DNA from 4 places in the Bradyrhizobium sp. 27S5 genome. Region 4 is predicted to be linked to each of the others. Evidence: predicted binding sites of a transcription regulator. Region 4 holds the regulator's gene; each other region holds the start of a gene.
The links. Region 4 encodes PhoB, which activates phosphate uptake and scavenging genes when phosphate is short. Its sites were predicted from a motif close to TGTCATNNANCTGTCAT; they were not measured.
Positions count from the first base shown of each region.

Region 1: the regulator PhoB is predicted to act here: its motif matches at 5,703-5,719, upstream of WDM24_RS24815 (OprO/OprP family phosphate-selective porin).
Region 2: the regulator PhoB is predicted to act here: its motif matches at 3,379-3,395, upstream of phnC (phosphonate ABC transporter ATP-binding protein).
Region 3: the regulator PhoB is predicted to act here: its motif matches at 1,682-1,698, upstream of WDM24_RS10940 (alkaline phosphatase D family protein).

Region 1 covers NZ_CP147714.1:5,267,154-5,274,913, forward strand. Annotated here, with positions in the region: gene WDM24_RS24790 (amidohydrolase family protein) at 1-336, opposite strand, end outside; gene WDM24_RS24795 (RluA family pseudouridine synthase) at 455-1,663, opposite strand; gene WDM24_RS24800 (alpha/beta hydrolase) at 1,915-2,730, shown strand; gene WDM24_RS24805 (replication-associated recombination protein A) at 2,735-4,069, opposite strand; gene WDM24_RS24810 (DegQ family serine endoprotease) at 4,077-5,489, opposite strand; gene WDM24_RS24815 (OprO/OprP family phosphate-selective porin) at 5,781-7,379, shown strand; gene WDM24_RS24820 (helix-turn-helix domain-containing protein) at 7,500-7,760, opposite strand, start outside.
Region 2 covers NZ_CP147714.1:2,274,192-2,281,951, reverse strand. Annotated here, with positions in the region: gene phnE (phosphonate ABC transporter, permease protein PhnE) at 1-474, opposite strand, end outside; gene phnE (phosphonate ABC transporter, permease protein PhnE) at 471-1,355, opposite strand; gene phnD (phosphonate ABC transporter substrate-binding protein) at 1,434-2,369, opposite strand; gene phnC (phosphonate ABC transporter ATP-binding protein) at 2,448-3,263, opposite strand; gene WDM24_RS10815 (chloramphenicol acetyltransferase) at 3,464-4,129, shown strand; gene WDM24_RS10810 (alpha-D-ribose 1-methylphosphonate 5-triphosphate diphosphatase) at 4,126-5,298, shown strand; gene WDM24_RS10805 (DUF1045 domain-containing protein) at 5,319-6,008, shown strand; gene hemC (hydroxymethylbilane synthase) at 6,017-7,027, opposite strand; gene pncA (bifunctional nicotinamidase/pyrazinamidase) at 7,093-7,713, opposite strand; gene WDM24_RS10790 (aspartate dehydrogenase) at 7,713-7,760, opposite strand, start outside.
Region 3 covers NZ_CP147714.1:2,303,020-2,310,779, forward strand. Annotated here, with positions in the region: partial or broken gene WDM24_RS10930 (indolepyruvate ferredoxin oxidoreductase family protein) at 1-916, shown strand, start outside; gene WDM24_RS10935 (hypothetical protein) at 1,055-1,486, shown strand; gene WDM24_RS10940 (alkaline phosphatase D family protein) at 1,788-3,368, shown strand; gene WDM24_RS10945 (aldo/keto reductase) at 3,524-4,342, shown strand; gene WDM24_RS10950 (hypothetical protein) at 4,415-4,651, opposite strand; gene WDM24_RS10955 (amidohydrolase/deacetylase family metallohydrolase) at 4,881-6,161, shown strand; gene WDM24_RS10960 (PLP-dependent aminotransferase family protein) at 6,235-7,473, opposite strand; gene WDM24_RS10965 (DUF3124 domain-containing protein) at 7,549-7,760, opposite strand, start outside.
Region 4 covers NZ_CP147714.1:8,088,715-8,096,474, reverse strand. Annotated here, with positions in the region: gene pstA (phosphate ABC transporter permease PstA) at 1-545, shown strand, start outside; gene pstB (phosphate ABC transporter ATP-binding protein PstB) at 542-1,360, shown strand; gene phoU (phosphate signaling complex protein PhoU) at 1,372-2,088, shown strand; gene phoB (phosphate regulon transcriptional regulator PhoB) at 2,218-2,928, shown strand; gene WDM24_RS38115 (GcrA family cell cycle regulator) at 3,167-3,679, opposite strand; gene WDM24_RS38110 (aspartate aminotransferase family protein) at 4,176-5,384, shown strand; gene argF (ornithine carbamoyltransferase) at 5,384-6,310, shown strand; gene WDM24_RS38100 (Hsp33 family molecular chaperone) at 6,504-7,508, shown strand; gene WDM24_RS38095 (hypothetical protein) at 7,546-7,760, opposite strand, start outside.

The DNA of each region.
Region 1 (7,760 bases), 2.8 Mb from region 4:
CTGCATGTGCTGCGTCAGCGCCTCGGCCGGTGCTGCGCCGGCGTTGCGCCAGGAACTCTGCGTGAAATGCACATGGCTGTTCCAGAACCCGGCAACAATGGTCTTGCCGGTGCAATCGATCACGCGCGCATCCGAGGGCAGCGTGACATCGATTGATTTGCCGACCGCACTGATGACTCCGTCGGTCATCACGACCACCGCATCCGGCAGCGCGGCCGCATCGGGCGAGGCGTAAACGCTGCCGCCGCGCAGCACAACGGTCTCGGCATGCACTGCCACTGAGGCGAGAACCGAGCCAACAACAACAAGCGCGACGCGTAGCCAGGTCCCGATCATGGACAGCCCCTTTCAAGATTGCACGCCGGCAACGGCCGGCGCGCGGCAACATAGAGGCTGCGCGCGGCGCGGTTTGATCGTTCTTGCTGTCGGAAACGGTTTCGCGGGCGCCCGCCCGTCACTCCTCGGGCGCGTTCTCGATCGGGTCGAAGCGGTCGGCCTCGAGCCCGAGCAGATTCCAGGATTGCAGCATGTGCGGCGGCAGCGGCGCGGTGGCATCGATCACGCCACCGCGCGGGTGCGGAATCACGATGCGGCGGGCCAGAAGATGCAGCCGGTTCTGCAGGCCGCCGGGCAGCTGCCAGTTCTCCTTGTTGAAGTATTTCGGGTCACCCACGATCGCGTGATCGATATGCGCCATGTGGGCGCGCAATTGATGGGTGCGGCCGGTCACCGGCTTGAGCGACACCCAGGCAAGCTTGGTCGCCGAGGTCTCGACCACGGCGTAATAGGTCACGGCGTGGCTGGCGCCCTCGTCGCCATGCGCTGCGATCCGCATGATGCTGTCCTCCTCGCTCTCCTCCTTGGCGAGGTAGGTCGAGATGCGGCCCTGCTTCGGCTTCGGCACGCCGGCGACCAGCGCCCAATAGATCTTGCGTGCCGAGCGATGGCGGAACGAGCCGGTCAGGGCGGTCGCGGCAAAACGCGTCTTGGCGATCAGCAGACAGCCCGAGGTCTCCCGGTCGAGCCGATGCACCAGCCGCGGCTTCTGCCCCTTGGCGTCGCGCATCACCTCCAGCATGTCGTCGACATTGCGCGTGATGCCGGAGCCGCCTTGAACCGCCAGACCTGCGGGCTTGTTCAGCACCATCACGTCGGCGTCCTCGAACAGGATCATGTCCTTGAGGTCCTGCAGGGTCTTCTTGGCCGCCTCGGAGAGGCTGGCGGCGGCCTTCGGCGTATCGAGCTTGAGCGGCGGAATGCGGACGCTCTGGCCTTCTTCCAGCCGGTCCTTGCTGTCCGCACGCTTGCCGTTGACGCGCAACTCGCCCTTACGAACGATGCGCTGGATGTGGGAAAACGACAGGCCGGGGAAACGCGCCTCAAGAAAGCGGTCGACCCGCATGTTGTTCTCGTCCGCCGTCACGACCACGGTCTGCACCTTGGTCGGCAACGGCGGTGGCTCGGCGACATGCTTCTCGGGCTCAGGCACGAACGGTTTGGGCGCACGCTGCTTGTCGCCAAGGCGCACCGCTGGCTTGCCGCCCGGACGATGCGCCGGCCCCCGCTCGGCCGCCGAGCCGCGATGGGGACGCGCACCCTTGGGACGCGCGCCTTTGGCGCGGTCGGCGGCTGGGCGGAGGGGTCTCTTGACGCGTCGGCTCATGGGGTTGCAACTCCGAAGTTAAGCCGTTGGGTAGCGCAAATGCCGCGAATCGTCACGGCGAAATCGGTATAAATCCTGCCACATCGGCCAGGTCCGGCCGCACACGGCAAGCGACGGAGAGCCCTGGAATGAGACTGGCGGTATCGGCTTTGGCGGCGGCCCTGATGCTGTCAGGCCCGGCGCTGGCCCAGGAGAGCCCGATGCCGGAAGAGCTCGCCTAGAAGCTGCTCGAACTCGGCCGCGTCGTCGAGATGCCCAAGACAGCCGCGCTCTACGCACCGCTGCAACAGAGGGAGCCCTATCAGGGCGTCAGGGTCGAGCGCGACGTCAAGTATGGCCTCGCCGACCGCCATCTGCTCGACGTCTTCACGCCGGACACAGCGTCGCCGCCACGGCCGGTGCTGATCTACATCCATGGCGGCGGCCTCATTGCCGGCGACAAGCGCGCACCCGGCAGCCCGTTCTACGACAACGTCATGCTGTGGGCCGCCAAGAGCGGCTTTGTCGGCGTCAACGCCACCTATCGCTTGGCGCCGGCGTTTCCGTGGCCGGCGGGCGCCGAAGACATGGGCGCGATCGTGCAATGGGTCGCGGAGAACATCGCGCTCCGCGGCGGCGATCCCAAACGCATCTTCCTGATGGGCCAGTCGGCCGGTGCGCTCCATGTCGCAAGCTATGTCGCGCACGGCGAATTCCACAAAGTGAAGGGCGGCGGCCTTGCCGGCACGATCATGGTGTCCGGCATCTACGATCTAACGGCCTCGCCGGCCGGCGACGCCGAGCTCGCTTATTACGGCTCCGACCCCTCGCGCTACGCCGAACGCTCCTCGCTGCAGGGCCTCGTTGCGAGCCCGATCCCGTTCCTGATCACCGCAGCCGAGCTCGATCCACCGCGCTTCGTCGAGCAATTCGAGCTCATGAAGCAAGCCAGCTGCAAGCGGCCAAGCGGCTGCGCCCGCAGCTTCATGCTGCCGCAGCACAGCCACATGTCGGAGGTCTATGCGATCAACACCCCGGACACGCGGCTGACGGACGAGATTTTGGAGTTCGTGAAGAGCGTGAAGTGAGGGGCTATTTGCCGCCCCGCTCCTTGCGCAGCCTGTCCCAGTAATCCAGCCGCTTGCGGATCTCGCGCTCAAAGCCGCGGTCGGGCGGATCGTAAAAAGTCTGGCGGCCCAGCGCTTCCGGGAAATAGTCCTGGCCGGAGAACGCGTCGGGCATGTCGTGATCATATTGATAGCCGGAGCCGTAGCCCTCCGACTTCATCAGCTTGGTCGGCGAATTCAGGATGTGCTTTGGCGGCAGCAGCGAGCCGCCCTGCTTTGCGGTCTGCATCGCCGCGCCGAACGCAGTGTAGACCGCGTTCGATTTCGGCGCGGTGGCGAGATAGACCACGGCCTGCGCGATCGCGAGCTCGCCCTCGGGCGAGCCCAGGAAATCATAGGCATCCTTGGCGGCGTTGCAGACCGCCAGCGCCTGCGGATCGGCAAGCCCGATGTCCTCGACCGCCATGCGCACCACGCGCCGCGCCAGGAACAGCGGATCCTCACCGGCATCGAGCATGCGCGCGAGATAATACAGCGCCGCATCCGGATCGGAGCCGCGCACCGACTTGTGCAGCGCCGAGATCAGATTGTAGTGACCGTCGGCCGATTTGTCGTAGATCGGCGCGCGGCGTTGCAGGATGTCCTGCAGCTGCTCGGCGTTGAACACCTCGCCCTTGCGCGCGGCGCGCCAGACCTCCTCGGCGAGCGTCAGCGAGGCGCGACCGTCGCCGTCGGCCATCCGCACCAGCACGGCGCGGGCTTCCGCATCGAGCGGCAGGCTCTTGCCCTCGACCTTCTCGGCATTGGCGAACAGGCGTTCGATCGCGGCGGTATCGAGCGAGTGAAACACCAGCACGCGGGCGCGCGACAAGAGCGCCGCGTTGAGCTCGAACGACGGATTTTCGGTGGTGGCGCCGACCAGCACCACGGTGCCGTCCTCCATCACGGGCAGGAAAGAATCCTGCTGCGCGCGGTTGAATCTGTGCACCTCGTCGACGAACAGCAGCGTGCCCTTGCCGGTCTCGCGGCGGGCGCGCGCGGCATCGAACGCCTTCTTCAAGTCGGCGACACCGGAGAACACCGCGGAGATCTGCTCGAAATGCAGCTCGGTGGCGTCGGCCAGAAGCCGCGCCACCGTGGTCTTGCCGGTGCCGGGCGGTCCCCAGAACACCAGCGAGCCCAGCGTGCGCGTCTCCAGCATGCGGGTCAGCGCACCGTCGGGCCCGAGGATGTGATCCTGGCCGACGACGTCGGCCAGCGTACGCGGGCGCAGCCGGTCCGGCAGCGGGTGCGGCGCGTCCTGCTCCATCCCCGCCGCAGCGAACAGGTTGCTGGCTTCCCGCGGTTGCTTTGGGCTCACTTGGGGCTCATCCGCCGAGCGTCACGTTGATCTGCTGGCCGCCGCGCACCAGCGTGATGCGCCAGACCCGCGTCCCCGTCTTCGATGCCTTCTCGAGGTCGCTGGTCCGCGCGATCTTCTCGTTGTTGACGGCGAGGATGATGTCGCCCTTCTGGAAACCGACATTGGCGGCGGTGCCGTCATCGGCAAGCTCGGTCACCACGACGCCCTCGGCGCCGGCGTCGAGATGCAGCTCGTCGGCCAGCGCCGGCGAGATGTTGGCGACCCTTGCGCCCTGGAACGGCGAGCGCGCGGTCAGCACGATCTCGTCGCGGTTGGTATCGGGCGCGGTCTCCAGCGGCACGGTGAGTTTCACCGGCTTGCCGGCGCGCTGCACCTCGATCTCCGCGCTGCCGCCGAGCGGGCGGGTCGCGAAGCGATAGTCGAACGCGTTGGGATCGTCGATCGCCTGGCCGTCGATGCCCACGATCAGGTCGGAGAGCTTCAGCCCGGCCTTCGCCGCCGGGCTGTTCGGCGCGACATTGGCGACCAGCGCGCCGGTCGGCAGCTTCAGCCCGAGCGTCTCGGCGATCTCCGGTGTGACCGCCTGCAGCCGCGCGCCAAGCCATGGCCGCTTCACCGCCTTGCCACCGCCCTTCGCGGAGGCCACCACCACGCGCACCATGTTGGCGGGGATCGCAAAGCCGATGCCCTGCGAGCCGCCGGAGCGCGAGAAGATCGCGGTGTTGATGCCGGCGAGCCGGCCGGTCATGTCGACCAGCGCGCCGCCGGAATTGCCGGGATTGATCGCGGCATCGGTCTGAATGAAGAATTGATAATCCGTGATCCCGACTTGAGTGCGCGCCAGGGCCGAGATGATGCCGTGCGTCACGGTCTGGCCGACGCCGAACGGATTGCCGATCGCCAGCACGACGTCGCCGACCTGCAGCTGGTCGGAGTTCGCGAAATCCAGCGTCGCGAATTTCTCCTTGTTGGTCCCCTTCAGCCGCAGCACCGCAAGGTCGGTGCGGCTGTCCTTCAGCACGATCTCGGCCTCATATTCGCGCTTGTCCGCGAGCGAGACCTTTACCTGGTCGGCGCCCTCGATCACGTGATTGTTTGTGACCACGAGGCCCGAGCCATCGACCATCACGCCGGAGCCAAGCGAACGCTGCATCTGCTCGGGCTGCTGCCCGGGCACGCCGAAAAATCGACGAAAAATAGGATCGTCCAGGAATGGATTGCGGTTCTGCACGGTCTTGGCGGCATAGACATTGACCACCGCCGGCTGCACCCGCTGCACGATCGGCGCATAGGACAGCTGCAGCTCGGCCTGCGAGGACGGCACGCGGCGGTCCTGGGCCGCGGCCGGGCCGAGATTCCCGATGAAAGCCAACGTGCACAGAGCGGATAGGGCAGCAAAGCGGGCGGGTCGGAGCATTCTCACCTCTCGTGGAAAACGCCGGAATATAGGCGTGTTCGCCGGGCAATTGAAGGGCGCCGGGCCCGATAACTGCCCCCCGCCGCCGCGGTGCAAAACCCGTGGCAGCCGCGTTGAAGCGCGCCCCCAAACTTCTATGATGACTGTCATCTCACTGCGCCGCTCCGCTTGTTGCCCGCGGACAACAAGCGGAACTGCGATGCTAGGCAGCGCTGTCGTGCGTCAGTCACGATCAACTCCTAGGACGTTTCAGTGAGTGAGTGGGGACTTCAAACACAACAGGGGTGCACAATGAGTGCGACAAAAGTTGGTGCAATCGCCATAGGGCTGGCCGGGGTGCTCGCCGCCTCACCGGCCTACTCGCAATCGGCCGGAGGCGGCAGCGATGCGGAGATCGCGCTGCTGAAGCAGCAGCTGAAGATGCTCGAGCAGAAGCTCGACAAACTGCAGAAGCAGACCAATGCCAACACCGCGACCGCAGCCAGCGCAAACGCCAACGCGAAGGCCGCGGACGCCAAGGCCGCGCGGGTCGCAACCGCCAATGCCGCCATCCCGGTCAAGGGTCCAGTCGCGCCTTCGGGCGTCGTGGTGACATTGCCGAACAACCGGCCGACGATCTGCACCGCGGACGAACAGAACTGCATCGCGATCACGAGCCGCATCCACTGGGATGTCGGCGGTTACGACTATCGTCCGAACACCGCGGGCACGTCGCCGCAGAAGCTCGACAGCGGCGAGAATCTGCGCCGCGCCCGCATCGGCGTGATCGGCAAATTCTTCGGCGACTGGAATTACGCGCTGATCTACGACTTCGGCGGCTCGTCGGACGGCTTCGGTGGCACGGCGGCGGGATCGCTGCCCGGCGGCGGCACCTCCGGCGTCGAGAATGCCTATCTCAGCTATACCGGCTTCAAGCCGTTCGGCGGCAAGATGGCGATCGAAGGCGGCATCATGGATCTGCCCTGGACGCTCGACGAGTCCACCAGCTCCAACGACATCCTGTTCATGGAGCGCGCCTCGGCCGGCATCATCGCGCAGAACGTTGCGGCAGGCGACTTCCGTTCGGCCGCCGGCACCCGCTGGTGGAACGACCAGCTCTGGCTCGGCGGCTATGTCACCGGACCGACCACCGGCCAGATTCACTCGGCGTCCAGCGTCACCCCGCCCGGATCATCGGAGCAGTATGGCGCGGTCGTCCGCGTTGCCGGCAATCCGATCAGCGGCAAGAACTATTCGGTGCATATCGGCGCCGATGCGGAATGGCTGGTCCAGCCGCCGCGCAATCTGGTGACGCAGGCGCAGACCCTCACGCTCAGCGACCGGCCCGAGCTGCGCATCGATCCGACGACGCTGATCTCGACCGGTGCGATCGCCAACGTCTCGGGGGCGCAGGTCTACGGCGTCGAGGCGGCGGCGACCTATGGTCCGTTCATCGCACAGGGCGAGTACTACTGGTTCAATATCGACCGCACTGCGAATACCGGGCTGCCGCCGTTCGGTGCGTCGAGCCTGAAATTCGACGGCGGTTACGCGCAGGTCGGCTATGTGCTGACCGGCGAGAACCACGCCTACAACCCGGCAACGGCCTCCTATGGCGGTATCAAGCCGCATGATCCGTTCTCGCTCGCCAGCGGCGGCTGGGGCGCCTGGGAAATCGCCGGCCGCGTCAGCCAGATGAACCTCAACGATCAGATCGGCCAGGCGGTCGGCATCGCCGGTGGACGGCAGACCGTCTACACCGCGGCGCTGAACTGGTACGTCAACAACAACGTCCGCTTCATGCTGAACTACCTGCACGGCGACGTCGCCAAGCAGGCGTCGGCGACTTCGACTGCGGATGTCGGCTCGAAGTTTGATGCGGTCGCGCTGCGCACGCAGGTTGCGTTCTGAGACGATCCGATTTGTCGTCAACAAACAGACGGCCGGGGCATCGCTCCGGCCGTTTTCATTTGAGCGTTCGTTTGACGCGTTTTCTTGACACGAACCGGCCCCCGCTTCGCCCGAAAGCGCTCAAGCCGCGCGCTTCGGCTTCTTCACAATGACCTCGGGCGCCGGCGCGCAGGACAGCCGCTCCTGATGGCCCTCGCCCCACGCTTTCAGAATATCGATCACCGGACGCAGGCTCTCGCCGAGTTCGGAGAGCGTGTATTCGACCCGCGGCGGCACTTCGGCATAGACCTTGCGGATCACGAGACCATCGTCCTCGAGCGCACGCAGCTGCTTGGTCAGCATGCGCTGGGTGATGCCGGGCATCCGCCGCCGCAACTCGCC
Region 2 (7,760 bases), 3.3 Mb from region 4:
GATCGCGAGCACGCCGGCAAACGGGCCGAGTCCGACGACATTGATCCAGACCAGCGCCCAGATCAGCGTGTCGACGCCGCGGATCGAATCCAGGAAGCGGCGCACCGGGAAACGGATCAGGTTCGAGGGGATGATGTTGCGCGCCGCCAGCAGGCTGACCGGCAGCGCCAGCACCGCCGCAAGCGTGGTGCCGAGCAGCGCGATCGACAGCGTCTCGCCGAGCGCCTGCATGTAGAGCGAGAACGACGCGCCGGGATTCGGCGGGATCATCAGCATGGTGATCCAACCGAGCTGGCTGAGGCCCGCGATCAGCCTGGACGGCGAGAAGTCGAGATCGACCAGGCCGTACACAAAGACCGCAAACGCCGCCACGATCATGGCCGGCAACGCCAGCCGCGCCGCGGCGGGCCGGTTGAATGCGTCGGGATATTTGGTGCGCAGCGCGCCGGTGTCCGGCTTCGGCAGCTGGCTCATCGCCGCGTCTCCTTGCCGAACAGCCGGCCGCGCAGCCAGCCGGTCGAGATGTCGATGATGAAGACGGTGATGATGATGGTGACCAGGATGGCGCTGACGTCGGAATAGTAGAACTTGCGGATCGCGACCACGAGCTCCTGGCCGATGCCGCCGGCCCCGACAAAGCCCATCACCGAGGCTTCGCGGACGTTGATCTCGAAGCGCAGCAGCGCGTAGCTGGCATAGCCCGCCGACACCTGGGGCAGGACGGCAAAGCGCATGCAGGACAGCCAGCTCGCGCCGGTGGAGCGGATGCCCTCGACCGGCTTCATGTCGGCGTTCTCGACGATCTCGGCGAACAGTTTTCCCAGCGCGCCGGTCGAGTGGATCGCAATCGCCAGCACGCCGGCCATCGGTCCGAGGCCGAACGCGATCACGAAGATCAGCGCGAACACGATGCCGGGCACCGTGCGGGCGAATTCAAGCAGCCGGCGTACCGTGAAGCGCAGCCACGGCGCCGGCGAGGTGTTCTGGGCCGCGAAGAAATTCAGAGCGAAGGCAAACACCGCGCCGGTCAGCGTGCCGACATAGCTGATCAGCACGGTCTCTCCGAGCATCCTCAGCCATTTCTTCCAGCCCCAGAACCATTCGGGAAAATCGGTCCACACCCGTGCGCCCGATTCGAGCGTCAGGATGCGGTCGAAATAGCTGACGAAGTTGCCGAAATAGGTGAACAGCGTGCGCAGGTTCACTTCCGCGCCGAACGCGGCGATCACCAGGGCCGCGCAGAATACTGCCGCCGCCAGCGCGGCCTTCAGCCGCTTGCGCGAGACCGACCTGCGGTAGGCCTCTTCCAGCATTGCCAGTTGCTGCGCCGGAAGAATGGATACGGCGGTCGCCATCGACGCGTGCCAGTCCGGTTCGGAGTTGAGAACAAAGGCCGGGCTGTCAGGCCCGGCCTCGTGACGTCAGGCGAACGATCAGCTCGCCTTCTTCTTGCGCAGAGCGTCGACGAACTTGATCAGCTCGATCGTGCCATCCCAGTCCTTGGTGGTGGCGGGATGGAAGCCCTTCTTCTGGCCGTCGGAGAGACGGTCGAACGCGGCCTTGTCCTTGGTCGGGGCTTCGAAGAAGGCCTTCGCGATCGCAGCCTTCAGGTCCTCGGGCAGATCGGCGTTGTACGCATAGGGTCCGTTGATGATCGGCGCCGACTTGTGGATGATGCGGAAATCGTCCTTCTTCATCGCCGAGCCGTCGGCGTTCTTCAGCATGCCCTTGGTCAGCATCTGCGCCAGCGTCGAATCGTCGTCGCTGGTCCACTGGTTGGCGGCCATGTCGACGGTGCCCTGCGCCAGCGCCAGAACCGCGTTCTCGTGGCTGCCGGTAAACACGACCTTGCCGAAATAGGTGTCGGCGTCGGCGATGCCCATCTTGTCGAGCTCGAAGCGCGGCACGTTGTTGCCCGAGGTCGAGTTCGGATCGACCAGGCCGAGGTTCTTGCCCTTCAGATCGTCGACGCTCTTGTAGGGGCTCGAAGCCTTGACGAAGAACACCGAGTAGTAGCCGGTCGAACCGTCGGCGTTGATGTCGTTGGCGAACGCGTCGGTCTTGACGCCGGTCAGGCGCGCGCGCGCGAACGAGGCCGAGCCGTAGCTGGCGATCTGGATGTTGCCGGCGCGCTGGCCTTCGATGACGGCGGCGTAGTCATTGGCGATGCGCAGCGTGACCTTCACGCCGAGCTCCTTCGACAGATACGCAACGAACGGCGTCCAGCGCTCGGTGACGCCCGAGGCGTTCTCCGCCGGCACCACCGCGAAGGTGAGCTCCGGATATTTTGCCTTCCAGTCCTGTGCGGATGCGGAACCGGTGAGCGCCAGCGCGGCGACGCCGGCCAGAATGATGCGACGAGTGAACATGGCTACCCCTCTTTATTATGGTTGCACCTGTTGGCCGGGCAAAATGCCCGGCCATTCAGATCGGAAAACGCGCGACGCTCAAGCCGCCGCTGCGGTGCCGAGTGCCGGAACGGACGCGCCGTCGGGCGCGGGCATTGGCGCGCCGCCCATGACGTCGTTGGCCTCGAGGTCGTAGAGCTCGCGGGCGATATGATCGGTCAGCGCCGCCGGGGCGCCGTCGAACACCACGCGACCCGCCGCCATGCCGACCAGGCGATCGCAATAGGTCCGCGCCAGGTCGAGCGAGTGCAGGTTGCAGAGCACGGTGATGCCGAAATGCTTGTTGATGCGCAGCAGGGCATCCATCACGATCTTGGTGTTGCGCGGATCGAGCGAGGCGATCGGCTCGTCGGCGAGGATGATGTCGGGCTCCTGCACCAGCGCGCGGGCGATCGCGACACGTTGCTGCTGGCCGCCCGAAAGCTGGTCAGCGCGCTGCGCCGCGAGTTGGGCGATGTCGAATTGATCGAGCGCGGACATCGCGAGCGCCCTGTCCTGCTCCGGCCAGGCTTGCGCCAGTGAGCGCCAGGACGGGATCTGGGCCAGCCGGCCCATCAGCACGTTGGTCAGCACGTCGAGACGGCCGACAAGGTTGAACTGCTGGAAGATCATCGCCGAGCGCGCCCGCCACTGCCGCAGCGCCTTGCCGCGCAATGCAGTCACGTCGGTTCCTTCGAACAGGATGCGGCCGGAGGTCGGATCGGCGAGACGGTTGATCATCCGCAACAGGGTCGACTTGCCGGCACCGGAGCGGCCGATCACACCGACAAAGCTGCCCGGCGCGATCGAGAAGGATGCGTTGTCGACTGCGGCTTTTGTGCCGAACCGGCACGTCAAACCTTCCACCACCAGCATGTAATGCTCCAACCGCGCCGTGTTGGGCCATCGCTATCCCCGGTGTTTTACAGTTATGTGACGCGACGTTGCGGTGCGGCGATCGTCCACACCCGCTCTTTTGCCGTCATCGTGACGTCATGATGTTGTCATCAAGCATCCCGATGACGAGCGCGCATCTCCCTGAACGCCAACGATTTACATGAATTGCGGAGGCCCTGATGGCCGGAAAAACACTCTCGGTTGTGCCGACCATCGACCCGACTGCGTCGGTCCGCGAGAGCAAGCTCGGCAAATATACCGAGGTCGGTGCGCGCACGATCCTGCTTGAAGTCAGCATGGACGACTATTCCTACGTCGTGAACGACAGCCAGATCACCTACACTTCGATCGGCAAGTTCTGCTCGATCGCGGCGATGACCCGGATCAATCCCGGCAACCACCCGATGCATCGCGCGACGCAGGCGCATTTCACCTACCGCGCCAGCGCCTATTTTCCCGGCGAGAGCGACGACACCGACTTCTTCAACTGGCGACGTGCGCATCACGTGCATATCGGCCATGACGTCTGGATCGGTCACGGCGCGATCCTGCTGCCGGGCCGCAACATTGGAACCGGCGCTGTTGTTGCCGCCGGCGCGATCGTGACCAAGGATGTGCCCGCCTACACCATCGTTGCCGGTAATCCGGCGCGCCCGGTGAAGCGGCGCTTCTCGGAAGCGGTCGCGAATCGTCTCGCTGCGCTGGCGTGGTGGGACTGGGATCACGAAACACTCCGCCGTGTCCTGCCCGACTTTCGCAAGCTCGCGGTGGAGGAATTCCTCGACAAGTATGAGGCCGAGGCCGTATCCCAAGCACAGGCCAAACAACGGAGTGCCGCATCGTGACGGACATTTTCATCGAGGGCGGACGCACGCTGGTTGACGGCGGATTGGTCGAAACCTCGCTGCGGACCGCAGGCCGCGATATCGGCGCGCTCGGCGCCGAGCAAGGCCGCGCCGCGCTTCACATCAATGCCGGCGGGCTCTTGGTATTGCCCGGCATCATCGATCTGCACGGCGATGCGTTCGAGCGGCAGATGATGCCGCGCCCGGGCGTCGACTTCCCGACCGACGTCGCGCTTGTTGACAGCGACCGGCAGGCGATCGCCAACGGCATCACCACCGTGTTCCACGGCACGACCTGGTCGTGGGAGCCCGGCCTGCGCAGCGCGGAGAACGCTCGCAAGCTGCTCGATGCGATCGAGGCGCTGCGGCCGCTTCTCGCCGCCGACACGCGCTTCCATTTGCGTCACGAGACCCACAATCTCGACGCCGAGGCCGAGATCATCCAATGGCTCACCGAAAGCCGCATCGACCTGTTCGCCTTCAACGACCACAGCAACGTCAAGCCGAAGAAGCGCAACCAGCTGGCCGAACGCACCGGGCTCTCCGTCGAGGCCGTCAACGACATGCTCGACCGGGTCGTGGCTCGCCGCCCCGAGGTGCCGGCCTCGATCGCAAGGCTGGCCTCCGCGGCGCGCGCGGCTGATATCCGCATGCTGTCGCATGACGACAACAGCCCGGCGATGCGTCAGGAGTTTCGCGCGCTGGGCGCGGCGATCGCCGAATTCCCCGTCAACGAGGAGACCGCGCGCGATGCCGCTGATGCTGATGACTTCATCGTGTTCGGCGCGCCCAATGTGGTGCGCGGCGGCAGCCACACCGGCTGGACCAAGGCGTCCGACATGATCGCCAAGGGCCTCTGCTCGGTGCTGGCGTCGGATTATTACTATCCGGCGCAGCTGCTCGCAGCGTTCCGCCTCGTTGCCGACGGCATCCTGCCACTCGCCAGGGCGTGGGACCTGATCTCGTCGGCGCCGGCGCGCGCCGCAGGGCTCACCGATCGCGGCATGCTCGCCGCAGGCCGCCGCGCAGACATCATCGTCGTCGACGACAAGGTGCCGCTGCGGCCGCGCATCGTCGCCGTGATATCAGCTGGACGGCTGGTGCATCTGGCGGATGCAAGCTGCCTCGTTCACTCGCTCGCGCCGCGCAAGACGGTTGCGGCGGCATAGTCAGGCTCTATTCTGCTGCCATGGCCCCCACTCCGCGCTACGCGATCTACTATGCGCCGTCACCCGACAGCGCCCTGCACCGCTTCGGCTCGAGGCTGCTCGGCTGTGACGCCGTGTCTGGCGACGATCTGCCGTTTCCCGATGGCGTCACGCCCGATTGGCGCGAGGTCACGGAGGACCCGCGCAAATACGGCTTCCACGCCACGCTGAAGGCGCCGACCGCGCTTGCCGACGGCAGGAGCGAGGCCGAGCTTCTCGGCGCCTGCGCCGCCTTCGCAGGCCGCGCGCGGCGCATACCGGTGATCGAGCCTGTTGTCGATGCCATCAGCGGTTTCATCGCCGTGATCCCGGCGAAGCGCTCCGACGAACTCCAGCAGCTCGCCGCCGATTGCGTCACCGAGTTCGACGCCTTCCGCGCGCCGCTCACCCCGGACGATCGCGCGCGGCGCAAGCCCGAACGGCTCACGGAACGGCAGCGCGACTATCTCGACCGCTGGGGCTATCCCTACGTCATGGAGGAATTCCGCTTCCACATGACGTTGACCGGGCGGCTGAGCGACGAGCGGCGCGGCCCGATCGTGGCACGGCTGCGCGAGCGGTTCGCCGCGATCGAGCTTGCGACACTCGCAGTCGACCGCATCGCGCTGTTCAAGCAGGACGACAGCGCATCCCGCTTCCGCATCATCGGCAACTGGCCGCTGCGGGCATAGCGGCGGCGCTATTCCTCGACCCGGGTGCGGGCGATGATCTCGGCGGCGCCCTTTTCCAATAGCTCCATGCCGACGGCGCGGCCGAGCTCGCGCGGGCGGTCCGCCGGTCCGCTCCGCGTCACCTCGATGAAGCCGGCGCCGGCCTCGTCGAGCACCGAGGCGCGCAGCGTCATCTCAGCCCCCGCAAGCGTGGCGTGGCCGGCGATCGGCGAATTGCAGTGGCCGTTGAGCACCCACAGCACCTCGCGCTCGGCCTCGGCGGCGAGCCGCGACGGCGCGTTGTCGATCCGCCCGAGCCGCGCACGCGTCGCCCAGTCGGTCTCGACGCATTCGACCGCGACGACGCCCTGGCCGACCGCGGGCAGCATCTCATCGACCGAGAAGTCATGCGCGATGCGCGCGGTCATGCCGATGCGCTCGAGACCGGAGCGCGCCATCACCAGCGCGTCCGCCGGCCCCACCTCGCCGCCATCGGGCAGCCGCTGCTTGGCGCCGCGATCGAGTTTTGCAATTCGCGTGTCGGCGGCGCCGCGATAATGGATCACGGTCGCTTCCGGAAACAGTCGGCGCAGATAGGCGGCGCGGCGCACGGCGTTGGTGCCGATCATGAAGCCCTTGCCGCGCGAGGCGCGAAACGCATCCAGCGTCAGACCCGGCCGCAACACCAGCGAATCATTGGCCGCATCGCGCGCCAGCATCGCGGCGAGGACCAGACCCGGCGTCTCCTCATTGCCCGGCACGTCCTTCAGCGAATGCATCGCAGCCTGCAGCCTGCCGGCGCGCATGGCTTCGCGGATCTCGGCGACGAAGGCGCCACCCTTGCCGCCGTGACGCAACAGCTTGCTGGTCTGGTCCTGGTCGCCGCGGGTCTCGAACTTGACGATGTCGACGGCAAGGTCCGGCGCCGAGGCGCGCAGCAGCCGCGCGACCTCGTCCGTCTGCGCGAGCGCCATCGCGCTCTTGCGCGTCCCTATCCGCAAAACCTGTCCCGACACGAAATCTCCGCTGCGCGTCAACATCAACGGCTTGGGATTAGAACAAAAGGCTAGTCAAAACAACGGTTTTTGCCCTTAGCCGGCTCCGCTCAGGCAATCTCCTCGACAAGCGTGACGCCGGCCTCGCGCATCGCCGCGGTGGCGGCGGCCAGCGAGCCGCCAAGATCGATGGCACGGCAGCCCGACAGCACGACCGCGGTCTCGAAACCGAGCCGCCGCGCATCGAGCGCCGAATATTGCACGCAAAAATCGGTCGCGAGCCCCGCCATCACGACGCGCTTGAGGCCACGCTCGCGCAGATAGCCGGCGAGCCCGGTCGGCGTTGTCCGGTCGTTCTCGAAGAACGCCGAATAGGAATCGATCGCGCCGCGGAAGCCCTTGCGGATCACGAGCTCGGCGCGGTCGGTTGCGAGGTCGGGGTGAAACCGGGCGCCCGCGGTGCCCTGGATGCAATGATCCGGCCACAGCGTCTGCGGCCCATAGGGCATGGCGATCGAGGAAAACGGCGCCGCGCCCGGGTGCGAGGTCGCAAACGAGCTGTGGCCCGCCGGGTGCCAGTCCTGGGTCAGCACGACATGGTCAAAGCGGCTGGCGAGCCGGTTGACCACCGGCACGACGGCGTCGCCGTCGGCGACCGCGAGCGCGCCGCCCGGGCAGAAATCGCTCTGCACGTCGATGATCAGGAAGAGATCGTCGGGCAAAATCTTCATTATGTCCCGATCCGCAATGACGCGCGCAGCTTGCGCAGGCAGGCGAT
Region 3 (7,760 bases), 3.3 Mb from region 4:
CGACATCCTCGACGCCACCGGGCTTGCGACCGCCCTGATGGGCGACAGCATCGCGACCAACGCCTTCATGCTCGGTTTTGCGTTCCAGCGCGGCGCGATCCCGCTGTCGCTCGATGCGATCCTGAAGGCGATCGAGCTCAACGGCGCCGCGATCGAGATGAACAAGACCGCGTTCTCTTGGGGTCGGCTTGCCGCGCATGATCTGCAACGCGTGGTCAGCGCCGCGCGCTTCAAGAGCGCAGGCACAGCGCCGGCAAAGAAGACGCTCGACGAAGCGATCGCGTTCCGCGCCAAATTCCTCACCGACTATCAGGACGCGGCCTATGCAAAACGCTATCTCGACGACGTCGCGCGCGTCCGCACCGCTGAGGCCGCGGCCGCGCCGGGCTCGCAGGACCTGACCGAGGCCTTTGCAAAGGGCCTGTTCAAGCTGATGGCGTACAAGGACGAATACGAGGTCGCGCGGCTCTATTCGGACGGCGAGTTCGGCAAGGCCTTGAAGGAGCAGTTCGAGGGCAATTCCGGTTTGAAGGTCCTGCTGGCGCCGCCGCTGCTGGCGCAGCGCGATCCCGTCACCGGGCGTTTGCAGAAGCGCGAGTTCGGCCCGTGGATCTTCAAGGCGTTCGGCCTGCTGGCCGGGCTGAAGGGCCTGCGCGGCACCGCGTTCGACATCTTCGGCTATACCGCGGAGCGCAAGATGGAGCGTGCCCTGCCGATCGAGTATTCGGCGATGATCCTGCGTCATCTCGACGGCACGAAGCCGCTCGACCTGCCGCGGCTGGTGGCGCTGGCCAAGGCTGCAGACCTCGTGCGCGGCTACGGCCACATCAAGGAGGGCAACGTCGCCCGCTACCGCACCGAATGCGCGCGGCTGGAGCGCGCGATCGGCCAGCCGCTGGCGCAGGCGGCCGAGTAGGGCAGGCGGCGGGCCGCGGGAACTTTCCACGGCCGCCTCGGTTGATCGGTAACCCTGCCCGCAACAGCGGGGTGGATTCGCGCGGCCGGGCTCCTACATGATGGCTGTTCTATTCGAGTGATTTCAGGAGGCCCTTTGATGGTCCTGAAAAGCGCTTTGGTTGCAATCGTTTGTACCGCGTGCCTGGCTGTGGGTGGCGTGGCGCTGGCTGACGAGTACCGCCCCAGCGAGTTCTTCAGCCTCGATCTTTCCCAGGCAGTGCTGTCGCCGAAGCGACTCGGGCCGCCGGCGCAGTTCGAGCCGGTTCCGGTCGAGGCGAAGACCGACCACGGTCCGGATCAGCGTGCCAATGTCGAGCCGATGGTCGAGCAGCCGAAGGTCGCATCACAGAAGGCCGCCCGGACGGCCAGGGTAACGGCGCAGCCTGAGCGGAAGCGCGCGGCGGCGCCTGCGCCAGCCCGCGCCAGGCTCGCGCGGCGGCACGCGAACCCGCTCGATGCGGAAGCGCGCGACACACGGATCCAGACCTGGCCGTGCCGCACCGGCGGCATCTGCAACTGGCGGCGGTGAGAGGCGCCACTTCCTCGTTTTGATCCACGCGCCAACATCCAAACCCGTCAGCCTGAGGAGGCCGCGAAGCGGCCGTCTCGAAGGATGAATCGGCGCCGTCCTTGGCCGATTCATCCTTCGAGGCTCGCTCCGCTCGCACCTCAGGATGACGGGTTTGGATTTGGCTCTGAAGCGCCGGTGTTTCCATCTCCCCCGAGTCATCCCGCCGTCGCAAAACCGTCGGCGGAGAGTCAAGAAACCGTAAGGGCGGAGTCAAACGGCGCAGGCAAAACCTTCGTTGCGATTCGACGAAGGTTATTCGATGCCGACAGCGATCTCCGCGAGGGGACGAGGCCCTACAAGGCGTCAGCTTCTGGTGCGCTCGGCCTCGACGGCTGCGCTGGCGGGATTGGGCTCGCTCGCAAAACCCTATCTGAGCCGTGCTGCGGATCGTCCCGCGATCGCGGGTATCCAGTCCGGCGATGTGGCGAGCGATTCCGCTGTCATCTGGGCCCGCGCCGATCGCGCCGCGCGGATGCAGATCGAATGCGCTAGCGTCGAGAGCTTTGCCACGATCCTGCGCACCGCATCCGCCGATGCGCTGCCCGAGCGCGACTTCACCGCAAAGCTGCTGCTTGACGGGCTGCCGCCGGGCCAGGACCTGTTCTATCGCATCAGCTTCGCGGATCGCGACGGCACCGCCGGCGAAAGCCGTGTCGGGCATTTCCGCACCGCGCCGGTCGACCGGCGCTCGATCTCGTTCGTGTGGTCCGGCGACGTTGTCGGGCAGGGCTGGGGCATCGACCCCGCGCGCGGCGGCTTGCGCAGCTACCGCACCATGCTCAACGAGCGCCCGGATTTCTTCATCCATTCCGGCGACCACATCTATGCGGATTGCACGGTGCCGCCGCAGCAGACGCTGCCGAACGGCGAGATCTGGCGCAACATCGTCACTGAGGAGAAATCCGTCGTCGCGCACAGCCTCGACCAGTTTCGCGGCAACTACAGATACGACTGGCTCGACGAGAATTTTCGCGCATTCCACGCCGACGTGCCGATGTTCGCGCAGTGGGACGACCACGAGGTGGCCGACGACTGGTCGCCGGTCGGCACCGCCGACGCCACCGGCTATGATACCGACGGTACCTCGCGTCTGGTGGCGCGGGCGCGCCGCGCTTTCCATGAATTCATGCCGATGCGGTTGATGCCGGAGCGCGACGGCCGCGTCTATCGCAAGATCCCCTATGGGCCGCTACTCGACGTCTTCATCATCGACATGCGCTCCTATCGCGATTCCAGCTGGAACAGGCAGGGCGATCCGGACCAGGCATTCATCCTCGGCGAGAGCCAGCTCGCCTGGCTGAAGCGCGAACTGGTGGCGTCGGATGCTGTCTGGAAGGTGATCGCGGCGGATCTGCCGATCGGCCTGGTCAGCCTGGATGCGGTCGCGCTCGGCGACGGCCCGCCCGCGCGGCGCGAGCACGAGATCGCCGATTTGTTGTCATTCATGAAGCGCGCCGGTGTCCGCAACACGGTGTGGCTCACCGCCGACATGCACTACACCGCCGCGCATCACTACGATCCGAACCGCGCGGTGTTTCAGGAATTCGAGCCGTTCTGGGAGTTCGTCTCCGGTCCGCTGCATGCCGGCACCTGGTCGCCGGGCGAGCTCGACAACACCTTTGGCCCCAAGGCGATGTACCAGAAGGGCTGCTCGGCCGAGCAGGGCGACAATCTCGCGCCGTGCTTCGGCCTGCAATTCTTCGGCCGCGTCGACATCGACGGCACGACCTCTGTGATGACGGTGACGCTGAAGGACGTCGACAACCACGACCTCTGGTCAGTCGACATCGAACCACGGTCGGACGCGCGGCCCGGCCAGATCATGGCGGAACACATTTAGACCCATCGCGACATCTTGATGATGGGTGCCTTGCCGGAGAGGGCAATTTGCGGGCACACTGTGGCTTGGCAGTTCTGCCAATTTCATTCCTTCCAGACAATTTGCTGGCGTGACGTCGTCGATGGCATCGGCGCCCCACGCGTCAGGAGCTATCCATGGAAAATCTGCAGACACAGGGCATCCACCTGCCGCAGCTCGGGCTCGGCACCTTCCGCATGCAGGGCGACGCCTGCCGTGCGGCGGTCGAGAGCGCGCTCGGGCTCGGTTACCGGCATATCGACACCGCCGAAATGTACGCCAATGAAGAGGCGATTGGAGCGGCGATCGCGGCCGCGAACGTCGCGCGCAAGGACCTGCACGTCACCGCCAAGGTCTGGCACGAGAACCTGGCGCCGGACGCGATCCGCAAGGCGTTCGACACCAGCCTGAACAAGCTGCGGCTCGATCATGTCGATCTCTATCTGGTGCACTGGCCGTCGCGGAGCATGAAGCTGCCGGCGGTGTTTGAAACGCTGATGCAGCTGAAGGAGGAGGGCCGCACCCGGGCGATTGGCGTCGCCAATTTCAACACCGCGTTGCTCAAGACCGTGGTCGAGGACATCAAGGCGCCGATCGCCTGCAACCAGATCGAATACCACGCGATGCTGGATCAGACGCCGGTGCGCAAATATCTCGCCGCGAAATCGATCCCGCTGGTGGCCTATTGTCCGCTGGCCCAGGGCCGCTTCGCCACCGACGAGACCCTTGCAAAGATCGGCAAGAAGCATGATGCGACCGCAGCGCAGGTGGCGCTGAAATGGCTGCTCGACCAGGACGGCGTTGCGGCAATCCCGAAAGCCTCGCGCGCCGAAAGCCAAAAGGCCAATCTCGATGCGCTGAAGGTCAGGCTCGACGACGACGACCGCAAGGCGATCGCTGCGTTGCGCAAGGACATGCGCTGCGTCAATCCAGGATTTGCGCCGGCGTGGGATTGAGCCCGGCGGATATTTGATGAGAACGTAGAAAGAGAAAATGGCTCCGCGAGGAGCCATTTTCCGTCTGTCGATTTAGTAGCGATCCCGCCTGATGACCACCGTGCGGTCATGGTCGTGGTGCCAGCCGCGATGCCAGCCACGGTCATGGCGCATTCCGCGGTCATGGCGCATCTCGGCGCGCGCGCCCCAGCCACGATCCCAGTGATGGTGGCCGCCGCGCTTGATCACGACGGTCTCGGCGCTCGCGATCGACGGAACGGCCACTGCAAGCGCACCGACAGCCGCAAGAACAAAGCCAAATTTTTTCATTTCATCCTCCTCAATGATGCGTGGAGGAAACCGTACAGGCATCGAAACGTTCCTGAGGAAACGGAGGAGTTTTCTGAACGGTTGTTCAGGCAATTGCAGTTGCTGCTGTGCGTCGCGTGTTGTCGCGCACAATCGATGGATGAGCGCTGCGCGTCGCTTCGATGGCCTTGCCTAAGGGCCGCGTCCGACGCATCATCGCGCCATAAAAATCATACTGGGGGGCGTCGCCGTGAGCGGATTTTCGCGCCGGGATTTTTTGAAAGTTTCAGGATCGGCCGCTGCCGCCGTCATCGCAGGGCCGGCCTTTGCGGCGATGGGGCCGGACGACAAGTTCGACCTCGTGATCAAGAGCGGCGACGTGATTGATCCCAGCCAGTCGCTGCGCGGCAAGCGCGACATCGGCATCCGCTGGGGCATCATCGAGGCAATCGAAGACGAGATCACGGCCGCTCGTGCCGCCAAAACCATCGACGCCTCGGGCAAGCTCGTGATGCCGGGCCTCGTCGACCTGCACTGTCACGTCTATCCGTACGGGTCGGCGATCGGCATTCCCGCCGACGAGCTGGTGCAATTCCAGGGCACCACGACGGTGGTCTCGGCCGGCGATGCCGGCGTCAACAACCTCGCGGCGCTGCGGCGCTTCATCGTGGCGCAGTCGCGGGCGCGGATCTACGCTTTCCTCCATATCGCCAACAACGGCCTGTCGGCCTTCCCGGTGGCCGAGCTCTACAATATCGACAACGCCCAGGTCGAAGCCTGCGCGATGGCGCTTGCCGAGAACCCGGACTTCCTGATCGGGGTCAAGGTGCGGATGTCGGAGAACGTCATCTTCAAGCACGGCATCGAGCCGTTGAAGCGCGCCATCCAGGCCTGCGAAATGTGCGGCTGGCCGGCGCGGATGATGGTGCATATCGGCGGCGTCGAGACCAAGGAGCTAATGTCCGACATTCTCGATCTGCTGCGGCCGGGCGACATCCTCACCCACGCCTATTCCGGCGCGCCGAACATGTCCGGCGCCTTCACCAATATCGTGCAGGACGGCAAGCTGCTGCCGGCGGCGCTCGAAGCCAAGCAGCGCGGCGTGCTGTTCGATGTCGGCCATGGCGGCGGCAGCTTCGATTTCACGGTGGCGGAGATCGCCATTCCGGCGGGCTGCACGCCCGACACGATCTCCTCCGACATCCACGTCTTCTCGGGCAACTCGCCCGGCATCCCGTTCCTGCCGAACGTGATGAGCAAGTTCCTGGCGATGGGCTCTTCGCTGGATCAGGTGGTGGCGATGGCAACCTCGGTGCCGGCGCGGATCATCAAACGCGCCCCCAAGATCGGCACGCTGCAGCGCGGCGCGCCCGGCGACGTCGCGATCATGGACCTCGTCGAAGGCCCGGTCACCTTCGTCGACACCCGCAACAACAAGCGCGACGGCAATCTGCAGCTGAAGCCCGTGCAGACCGTGGTCAACGGTGTCCCGTTCGGCCGGCCGTATCAGGCGCCGTTTTCGGTGCGGTGACTCGGTCTCTCGATCACCTCTCCTCGTTGGGGAGAGGTGAACCGATAGCGCGGCTGCAGCCTGACGCGTTCAATTAGCCGCGCTTCTCCACATTGCTGCTCCGCGCCGGCACGCCGAACTCCTTGCGGCACACCTCGGCCAGCACCGCGACGCCCTCGCGGATCTGCTCGTGCGAGGGGCTGGCGAAGCAGAGGCGGAGCCGGCTGCCGGAGTGCGCCTTGCTGGTCGACCATTCCGGTCCAGGATTGATCGAGACGCCGGCGGCGAGCGCCGCCTGATAGAGCTTCAACGTGTCGACATTGTCGGGCAGCTTGACCCAGAGGAAGATGCCGCCCTTGGGGGCCTCGAATTCGGCCGCGGTGCCGAATTGCTCGTTCAGCGCCTCCATCAGCGTGTCGAGTTTTGCGCGCAGTCCTCGCGTCAGTTTGGGCACGTGGGTCGCAAAATGCGGCGCGCAATATTCTGAGAGTACCATCTGTTCCAGCGCGCCGGAGCCGGCGTCGGTCTTCAGCGGCATCATCCGCGACATGATCTCCCACGGCGCGACGATGAAGCCGACCCGCAGCGCCGGCGCGATCGACTTGGAGAACGAGCCGATATGGATCACGCCGCCATGCTTGCTCATGGCGTAGATCGCGGGCGGCCGTTCACCGCTCCAGATCAAATCGGCGTAGCAATCGTCCTCGAAGATCGGCACGCCGTATTCTTTTGACAGCTTCAGCATCTCGGCGCGCCGGCTCTCGGGCAGGATCGAGCCGGTCGGGTTCTGCACGGTCGGGATGGTATAGATGTATTTCGGCGTGATGCCGCGTCGCTTGTGATCGGCGAGCGCTGCGGCCAGCGCATCGATCCTGATGCCCTCGCCATCGAGGGGAATGCCGATCGTGTTGACGCCGAGCCGCGTCAGCCGGTTCAGCGAGCCCTGATAGGTTTCCTGCTCGATCAGCACGGTGTCGCCCTTGGCGAGCAGGGTCTGGTTGACCAGATCGAGCGCCTGCAGCGAGCCGGAGACGATCATGATCTCATCCGGCGTGCAGGCAATCCCCGCGTCGCGCTTCAGCTTCTCGGTCAGGAATTGGCGCAGCGGCAGATAGCCCTGCGGCCCGTGCGCGAGGTTGTAGGTCGCGAGATTCCTGCCTTCGCGCTTCAGCACGGCATTGACCGCCTCCAGCAGTCCGTCGACCGGGACCTGGTCGGGATCATTGTTGCCGCCGACGAAGCTGTATTTGGCGAGCCCGGTCCATCGCGCCGCCGGCGCAGGCAGGCCGGCCGGGAGCAGCGGTGCAAAGTCGAACTGGGCTGAGGTGGACATGGACGTTTCGCTCCGTGTTGTTGTCGTTGAGAAGGCCGCGCGTAAGCGGCCCTCTATGCAGTCAGTTCTATGCAGTCAGTTCTTGCCGGGCAGCCTGATCGGCCGGCCCTGGCTGATGAAGGCGTAGTGCCCGGGGCCGACGCTGCCGACCATCAGGGCCTCGACCGCCGGTTCCGCGATCTCGCCCGCGGCCGCCCAATCGACCACGAAGTTCGCGCCGGTGCCGCCGCGGGTATCGGTCGTGGCGATAGCGACCTCGACGGTGGCAAACGGTTTTAGCGCGATCG
Region 4 (7,760 bases):
AGCTCACCTCGGTGATCCGCTTCATCAACGACATCCTGCTCAGCGCGCCCTCGATCATCATCGGCCTGTTCATCTATGGTGCGGTCGTGGTGCCGATGCGCGGCTTCTCGGCGATCGCAGGCGCGCTCGCGCTCGCTGTGATCGTGATCCCGGTCGTGCTGCGCACCACCGAGGACATGCTGCTGCTGGTGCCCAATCCGCTGCGCGAGGCGGCCTCCGCGCTCGGCCTGCCGCGCTCGCTGGTGATCAAGCGGATCGCTTATCGTGCAGCGCGATCCGGCTTGATCACCGGCGTGCTGCTGGCGACCGCCCGCGTCGCCGGCGAAACCGCGCCGCTGCTGTTCACCGCGCTGTCGAACCAGTTCTTCAGCTGGGATTTGACCAAGACCATGGCCAACCTGCCGGTGACCATCAACAACTTCGTGCAGAGCCCCTACGCCTACTGGAAAGAGCTGGCGTGGAGCGGTGCGCTGCTCATCACATTCACTGTGCTCGCGCTGAACATCGGCGCGCGCATCCTTGGTGCCGAAAGGGCCGCAAAATGACCGAGCTTTCCGTCTCCACGACTGCCGCGAGCCACGTTCCCCAGGTGCCGCTGCCGGAAGCGCCGCCGAAAGTCACGGTGCGCAACCTCAACTTCTATTACGGCGAGCACCACGCGCTGAAGAACATCAACCTGACGCTCGGCACCAACCGCGTCACGGCGTTCATCGGCCCGTCCGGCTGCGGCAAGTCGACCCTGCTGCGCATCTTCAACCGGATGTATGACCTCTATCCAGGCCAGCGCGCGGTCGGCCAGCTGATGCTGGACCAGACCAACATTCTCGATCCCAAGCTCGACCTCAATCTGCTGCGTGCGCGGGTCGGCATGGTGTTCCAGAAGCCGACGCCGTTCCCGATGACGATCTACGAGAACATCGCCTTCGGCATCCGCCTCTACGAGAAGATCTCGAAGTCCGAGATGGACGACCGGGTCGAGAAGGCGCTGCGCGGCGGCGCGCTGTGGAACGAGGTCAAGGACAAGCTGAACGCCTCCGGCCTGTCGCTCTCCGGCGGCCAGCAGCAGCGGCTGTGCATCGCGCGCACCGTGGCGGTGCGTCCCGAGGTGATCCTGTTCGACGAGCCGTGCTCGGCGCTCGACCCGATCTCGACCGCCAAGGTCGAGGAGCTGATCCAGGAGCTCTCCGAGGACTACACGATCGCGATCGTCACCCACAACATGCAGCAGGCGGCGCGCGTCTCCGACAAGACCGCCTTCATGTATCTCGGCGAGCTGATCGAGTTCGACGACACCAACAAGATTTTCACCTCGCCGAGCGATCGACGCACGCAGGACTACATCACCGGCCGGTTCGGCTGAGGAGACAAGCGATGGCTTCTGAACATACCGCCAAGGCATTCGACAGCGACCTGCAGGAGTTGACCCGCCTGGTCGCCGAGATGGGCGGCCTCGTCGAGCGCATGATCACCGAGTCGGTCGACGCGCTGATCCGCCGCGACGTCGCGCTGGGCAAGCGCGTGGTCGCCGCCGACATCGAGATCGACAATCTGCAGCGCGTCATCGAAGAGCGCGCGGTGCTGACGATCGCCCGCCGCCAGCCGATGGCGATCGACCTGCGCGAGATCGTCAGCGCGATGCGCGTCGCGACCGACCTCGAGCGGATCGGCGACCTCGCCAAGAACATGGGCAAGCGCGTCGCCGCGCTGGAGAGCGATTTCCAGCCGCTGAAGTTGATCCGCGGCCTCGAGCACATGACCGACCTCGTACTGTCTCAGGTCAAGTCGGTGCTCGACGCCTATGCGGCGCACGATCTGCCGGCGGCGATGAACGTCTGGAAGGGCGACGAGGAGGTCGATGCGATCTGCACCTCGCTGTTCCGCGAGCTGCTCACCTACATGATGGAGGATCCGCGCAACATCTCGTTCTGCATCCATCTGATGTTCTGCGCCAAGAACATCGAGCGGATCGGCGACCACGCCACCAACATCGCCGAGACCGTGTTCTACATGATCGAGGGCCAGCAGATCACCGACAAGCGTCCGAAGGGCGATATGACCAATTTCGCCACCACGGTGCCGGGCAACTAGGGCATGATCCGCATCGGCGGAACCGGATTGTCGTCGCGACAAACCGTTTCCACGGGGAATATGCTCAGGGGTTGAGTGTTTCGGTTTGCGTTTGGGCAACGGATCACCACAGAGAAAGAACTTAGACCGATGAGCGCACGCATTCTGGTAGTCGAAGACGAGGAAGCGCTGACGACGCTGTTGCGCTACAACCTCGATGCGGAAGGCTACGACGTCGAAACGGTGGGACGCGGCGACGACGCCGACACCAGGTTGAAGGAGCGCATCCCCGACCTCGTGGTACTCGATTGGATGCTGCCGGGCCTGTCCGGCATCGAGCTGTGCCGCCGTCTGCGGGCGCGGCCCGAGACCAAGCAGCTTCCGATCATCATGCTGACCGCGCGCGGCGAGGAGAGTGAGCGCGTGCGCGGGCTTGCCACCGGCGCCGACGATTACATCGTCAAGCCGTTCTCGGTGCCCGAGCTGCTCGCGCGGGTGAAGGGCCTGCTGCGCCGTGCGAGCCCGGAGCGGCTTGCCACCGTGCTGACCTATGGCGATATCGAACTCGACCGCGAGAAGCGCCGCGTGGCGCGCTCCGGCCGCCCGATCGATCTCGGGCCGACCGAATATCGTCTGCTCGAATTCTTCCTCGAGCATCCCGGCCGGGTGTTCAGCCGCGAGCAGCTGCTCGACAGCGTCTGGGGCCGCGACATCTATATCGACGAGCGCACCGTCGACGTGCATATCGGCCGCCTGCGCAAGTTGCTCAATCCGGGCCGCGAGCAGGATCCGATCCGCACCGTGCGCGGCGCCGGCTACGCGCTCGACGACCGCTTCGCGAAGGCCGAGCCGCAGCCGTAAGGCCGCGCGGCATTCACAAGCCGCAACACGGCGTCGTCCCGGCGAAAGCCGGGACCCATACGCCGCGGCCGGCGCAATGGGCAAGTGGCCAGACAGCTTTCTAACAACACCCATTCGTGGTTATGGGTCCCGGCCTGCGCCGGGACGACGCCGGTGATGCATCCGGGCGACGAGCCACAAAAAAATCCCCGCTTTCACGGGGATTTCTTTTTCAGTCCTACGCCAGTGTCCCGAGTGCTCACTTGATCTGCGGTTTCGCCGACGGCCGGCGGCGATCGCCGGCGGGCTGGTAGGCGACGCGCGAATGGTGCGCGCAATAGGGCAGGCCGCCGAGCGCCTTGCCGCCGCAGAAGAAGAATTCCGGGCTCGAGGGATCGCCGACCGGCCAGTGGCAGGTGGCTTCATTCAGCTCGAGCAGCGACAGCCGCTGGCTCATCGGCACAACGTTGTCGTAGGAGATCGGATCGGGCTCCATCTCGACCTCGAAGGCGTGCGCCAGCGCGGTGTTACCGCGCGAGACCGGACGCGCCACCCGCATCATGTGCTGGGCGGGGCGGGCCTTGCGCTGCCGCGGTGCCGCCGTGGAGGGGGCCTTGGCGCGGCCGGAGAGGCCGAGCCGATGCACTTTGCCGATCACGGCGTTTCGCGTCACATTGCCAAGTTCCGCGGCGATCTGGCTGGCCGAGAGGCCAGACTCCCAGAGCTTCTTCAGCTGCTCGACGCGATCGTCGGACCAGGTCAATACAGTCATCGCATTCTTCCTTTCGCATCGCGCCGGCCAGTCATTGGAGCGGCGCTGCGAGCCAAATCCGGGTCAAAATCCCAGCGGCCAGAATCCCTTAGCCCTCGCCGGGCGCGGTCTTGCGCCCGAACGTTTACGTGAGACACGAAGGCTACTTAGAGGGTCCAGTACTGCCGCACGAGATGTCGTACCCGACAGGCCAAACGCTACAATATGGCGTGACTCTGGCGCAAGAGTCCGCGGCCGTGCGTCCACATGTTCCCACAAAGTTAAGCACTGCAATGAGGCTTTTCCACCGCACCGGAATGCTCCGGATTGCGCTCGTTCCGCATCGCAGGAAGGCCGGCAAAGGCCGGCTTCTGGCGATTGACACCTACTGGCCGCAGCATAGAATGCCTGTACGTGCCGCCCGCAAAGGCGGCCGTTTTGTTTTCCGAAGCTGGCCGTTGCTGCACTGGCGTCAAGCCGCCCGGCAATTGTCGGCTTCAAACCGGCAGTGAACGCCATGACCAACAGCGCCTCGTCGCATCTGCTCCCCGTCTTCGCCCGGGTCGATCTCGGCTTCGAGCGCGGTGAGGGCGCCTGGCTGATCGCAACCAACGGCGACCGCTATCTCGATTTCACCTCGGGCGTTGCGGTGAACGCGCTCGGGCATGCGCATCCGCATCTGGTCAAGGCGCTGCAGGAACAGGCGACCAAGCTCTGGCACATGTCGAACCTGTTCAAGAGCCCGGACGGCGAGGCGCTGGCCGCCCGGCTGTGCGAGCAGAGCTTTGCCGACTTCGTGTTCTTCTGCAATTCCGGCGCAGAGGCGATGGAAGGCGTGATCAAGCTGGTCCGCCACTATCACTTCTCCAAGGGCCATCCCGAGCGCTACCGCATCATCACCTTCGAAGGTGCCTTCCATGGCCGCACGCTGGGTACGCTGGCCGCGACCGGCTCGCCAAAATATCTCGAGGGTTTTGGCCCGCCGATGGACGGCTTCGACCAGGTGCCGCACGGCGACATCGAGGCGGTGAAGAAGGCGATCGGCCCGCATACCGCCGGCATCCTGATCGAGCCGGTGCAGGGCGAGGGCGGCGTGCGCTCGGCGCCGCAGGCGTTCTTCAAGGCGCTGCGCGCGCTGTGCGACGAGCATGGCCTGCTGCTCGCATTCGACGAGGTGCAGACCGGTATGGGCCGCACCGGCGATCTTTTCGCCTACAAGCGCACCGGCGTGACCCCTGACGTGATGTCGCTGGCGAAGGCGCTCGGCGGCGGCTTCCCGATCGGCGCGGTGCTGGCGAGCGCCAAGGCCGCTGAGGGCATGGCGCCGGGTTCGCACGGCTCGACTTTCGGCGGCAATCCGCTGGCGGTCGCCGCGGCCAATGCCGTGCTCGACGTGATGCTGAAACCCGGCTTCTTCGATCACGTGCAGAAGATGTCGCTGCTGCTCAAGCAGAAGCTCGCTTCCGTCGTCGACCGCTATCCGTCCGTGCTGGCGGAAGTGCGCGGCGAGGGCCTTTTGATCGGCGTCAAGGCCGTGGTGCCCTCGGGCGACCTCGTCGCTGCGCTGCGCAACGAGAAGCTGCTCACCGTCGGTGCCGGCGACAATGTGGTGCGCTTCCTGGCGCCCCTGATCGTCACCGAGGCCGAGATCGACCAGTCGATCGGCTCGCTCGAGCGCGCCTGCTCTGCGCTAGCGGCGGCCCAGCCGAAGAAGGCGGCGGGATGATGAGCAAGCCGGTCCGTCACTTCCTCGATATCAACGAGCTGCCGCTCGGCGAACTGCGCAACATGCTGTCCGCCGGCGCCGCCATGAAGGCGAAGCTGAAGGCCCATGAGAAGGGCAGGAAGCCGCTCGAGGGCAAGACGCTGGCGATGATCTTCGAGCGTCCGTCGACCCGCACAAGGGTGTCGTTCGACGTCGGCATGCGCCAGCTCGGCGGTGAATCCATCATGCTGACCGGCACCGAGATGCAGCTCGGCCGCGGCGAGACCATCGCCGACACCGCGCGCGTGCTGTCGCGCTATGTCGATGCGATCATGATCCGCATCCTCAACCATGACGCGCTGCTCGAGCTCGCGGCCCACGCCACCGTTCCCGTCATCAACGGCCTGACCCGCCGTTCGCATCCCTGCCAGGTGATGGCCGACCTCATGACCTATGAGGAAAACCGCGGCTCGATCGAGGGCAAGACCGTGGCCTGGACCGGCGACGACAACAACGTGCTGGCCTCCTGGGCACATGCCGCCGAGCGCTTCAAGTTCCAGCTCAATGTCGCGACCCCCCCGGAGCTCTCGCCGAAGAAGCCGATGCGCGACTGGATCAAGGCGACCGGCGCGCCGATCATGCTCGGCACCGATCCGGAAGCCGCCGTGCGCGGCGCCGACTGCGTCGTCACCGACACCTGGGTGTCGATGGGCGACAAGGAGGGCGAGCACCGCCACAACGTGCTGAAGCCCTATCAGGTCAATGCCAAGCTGATGTCGCTCGCCAAGCCGGACGCGCTGTTCATGCACTGCCTGCCCGCGCATCGCGGCGAGGAGGTCACCGACGAGGTGATCGACGGGCCGCAATCCGTGGTGTTCGACGAGGCGGAAAACCGCCTGCATGCGCAGAAGGGCATTCTGGCCTGGTGTTTCGACGCGGTCGCGTGAGCATATCTGCGTTTCCCGGATGCTGCGCAGCGCGCCGCTCTTGCGGCGTGGTGCGCTGCTGATCCGGGATCCATGCCGAGACCCAGTGTGGGTCCCGGCCCTGCGGAGCAGCGTTGCACGCTGCACCGCGTCCGGGACACGAGTGCCTAGCAAGCCCCTTTATTTCATGGTTCGAGACCCCAGATAGAGCGCCATGGTTTCACAATCCCCCGACATCAAAATCACGCCCGAGGCGCCGGTTCGCGCGCCGTCAGCGGTTCCTGTCGACGATGCCGTGCTGGCCTTCGAGGTCGGCGCGCTGGATCTGCGCGGCCGGCTGACCCGGCTCGGCCCCGCGCTCGACGAGATTCTGCACAAGCACGATTATCCGCCCGCGGTCGGCAAGCTGCTCGGCGAGGCCATCGTGCTGACCACGCTGCTTGGCTCATCGGTCAAGTTCGAGGGCCGCTTCATCCTGCAGACCCGGACCGACGGTCCGGTCTCGCTGCTGATCGTCGACTTCCAGGCGCCCGACCGGCTACGTGCCTATGCGCGTTACGATGAGGCGCGCCTCAAGACCGGCCAGAGCTCGGGCGAGCTGCTCGGCAAGGGCCATCTGGCGATGACCATCGACCAGGGCGCGAACACCACCAGCCGCTATCAGGGACTGGTCGCGCTCGACGGCGGCGGCCTCGAAGAGGCGGCCCACGAATATTTCCTGCGCTCCGAGCAGATACCGACGCGGGTGCGGCTTGCGGTCGGCGAGGAGATGCGCGGCGGCGAGGGCGGCAAGCTGCACTGGCGCGCCGGCGGCATCCTGCTGCAATTCCTGCCCAAGGCGCCCGAGCGCGCCAAGCAGGCCGATCTGCACCCCGGCGATGCGCCGGAGGGCACGGCCACGCATCACGTGCCGGACGATGACGCCTGGGTCGAGGGACAGTCGCTGATCTCCACCGTCGAGGACGTCGAACTGATCGATCCCGATCTGTCCGGCGAACGGCTGCTCTACCGCCTGTTCCACGAACGCGGCGTTCGCGTCTTCAACCCGCAGACGCTGCGTGCGCAATGCTCCTGCTCGCGCGATGCGGTGTCGTCGATGCTGAAGAGCTTTGCGCCGAACGATCGCGCCGAGATGGTCAAGGACGGCAAGGTCGTCGTCACCTGCGAGTTCTGCTCGTCGGTCTACGAGTTCACGCCGCAGGAAGCCGGCGCCGAGTAGGCGGGAGACCGACCACAAAGCCCGGTAACGAGGCCTGTCAGCTCAGCAAGGTGCGGGTCTTGCTGACGGCGTCATAGATTTCGATCTGAAGCATCGGATAGGCCGCCTTCAGTTTGCGGCCAGCCGTTTCAGCAGCCTCGACGTTGTCGAACTCCGACTTGAAATGTTTGTCGACAATGATCACGAAACCTTCGGTAGGAGGCCGGTCGGCGCGCAGTGGTTTCTTCTCTGGTTCGTCAGTGGAGAGCAGGG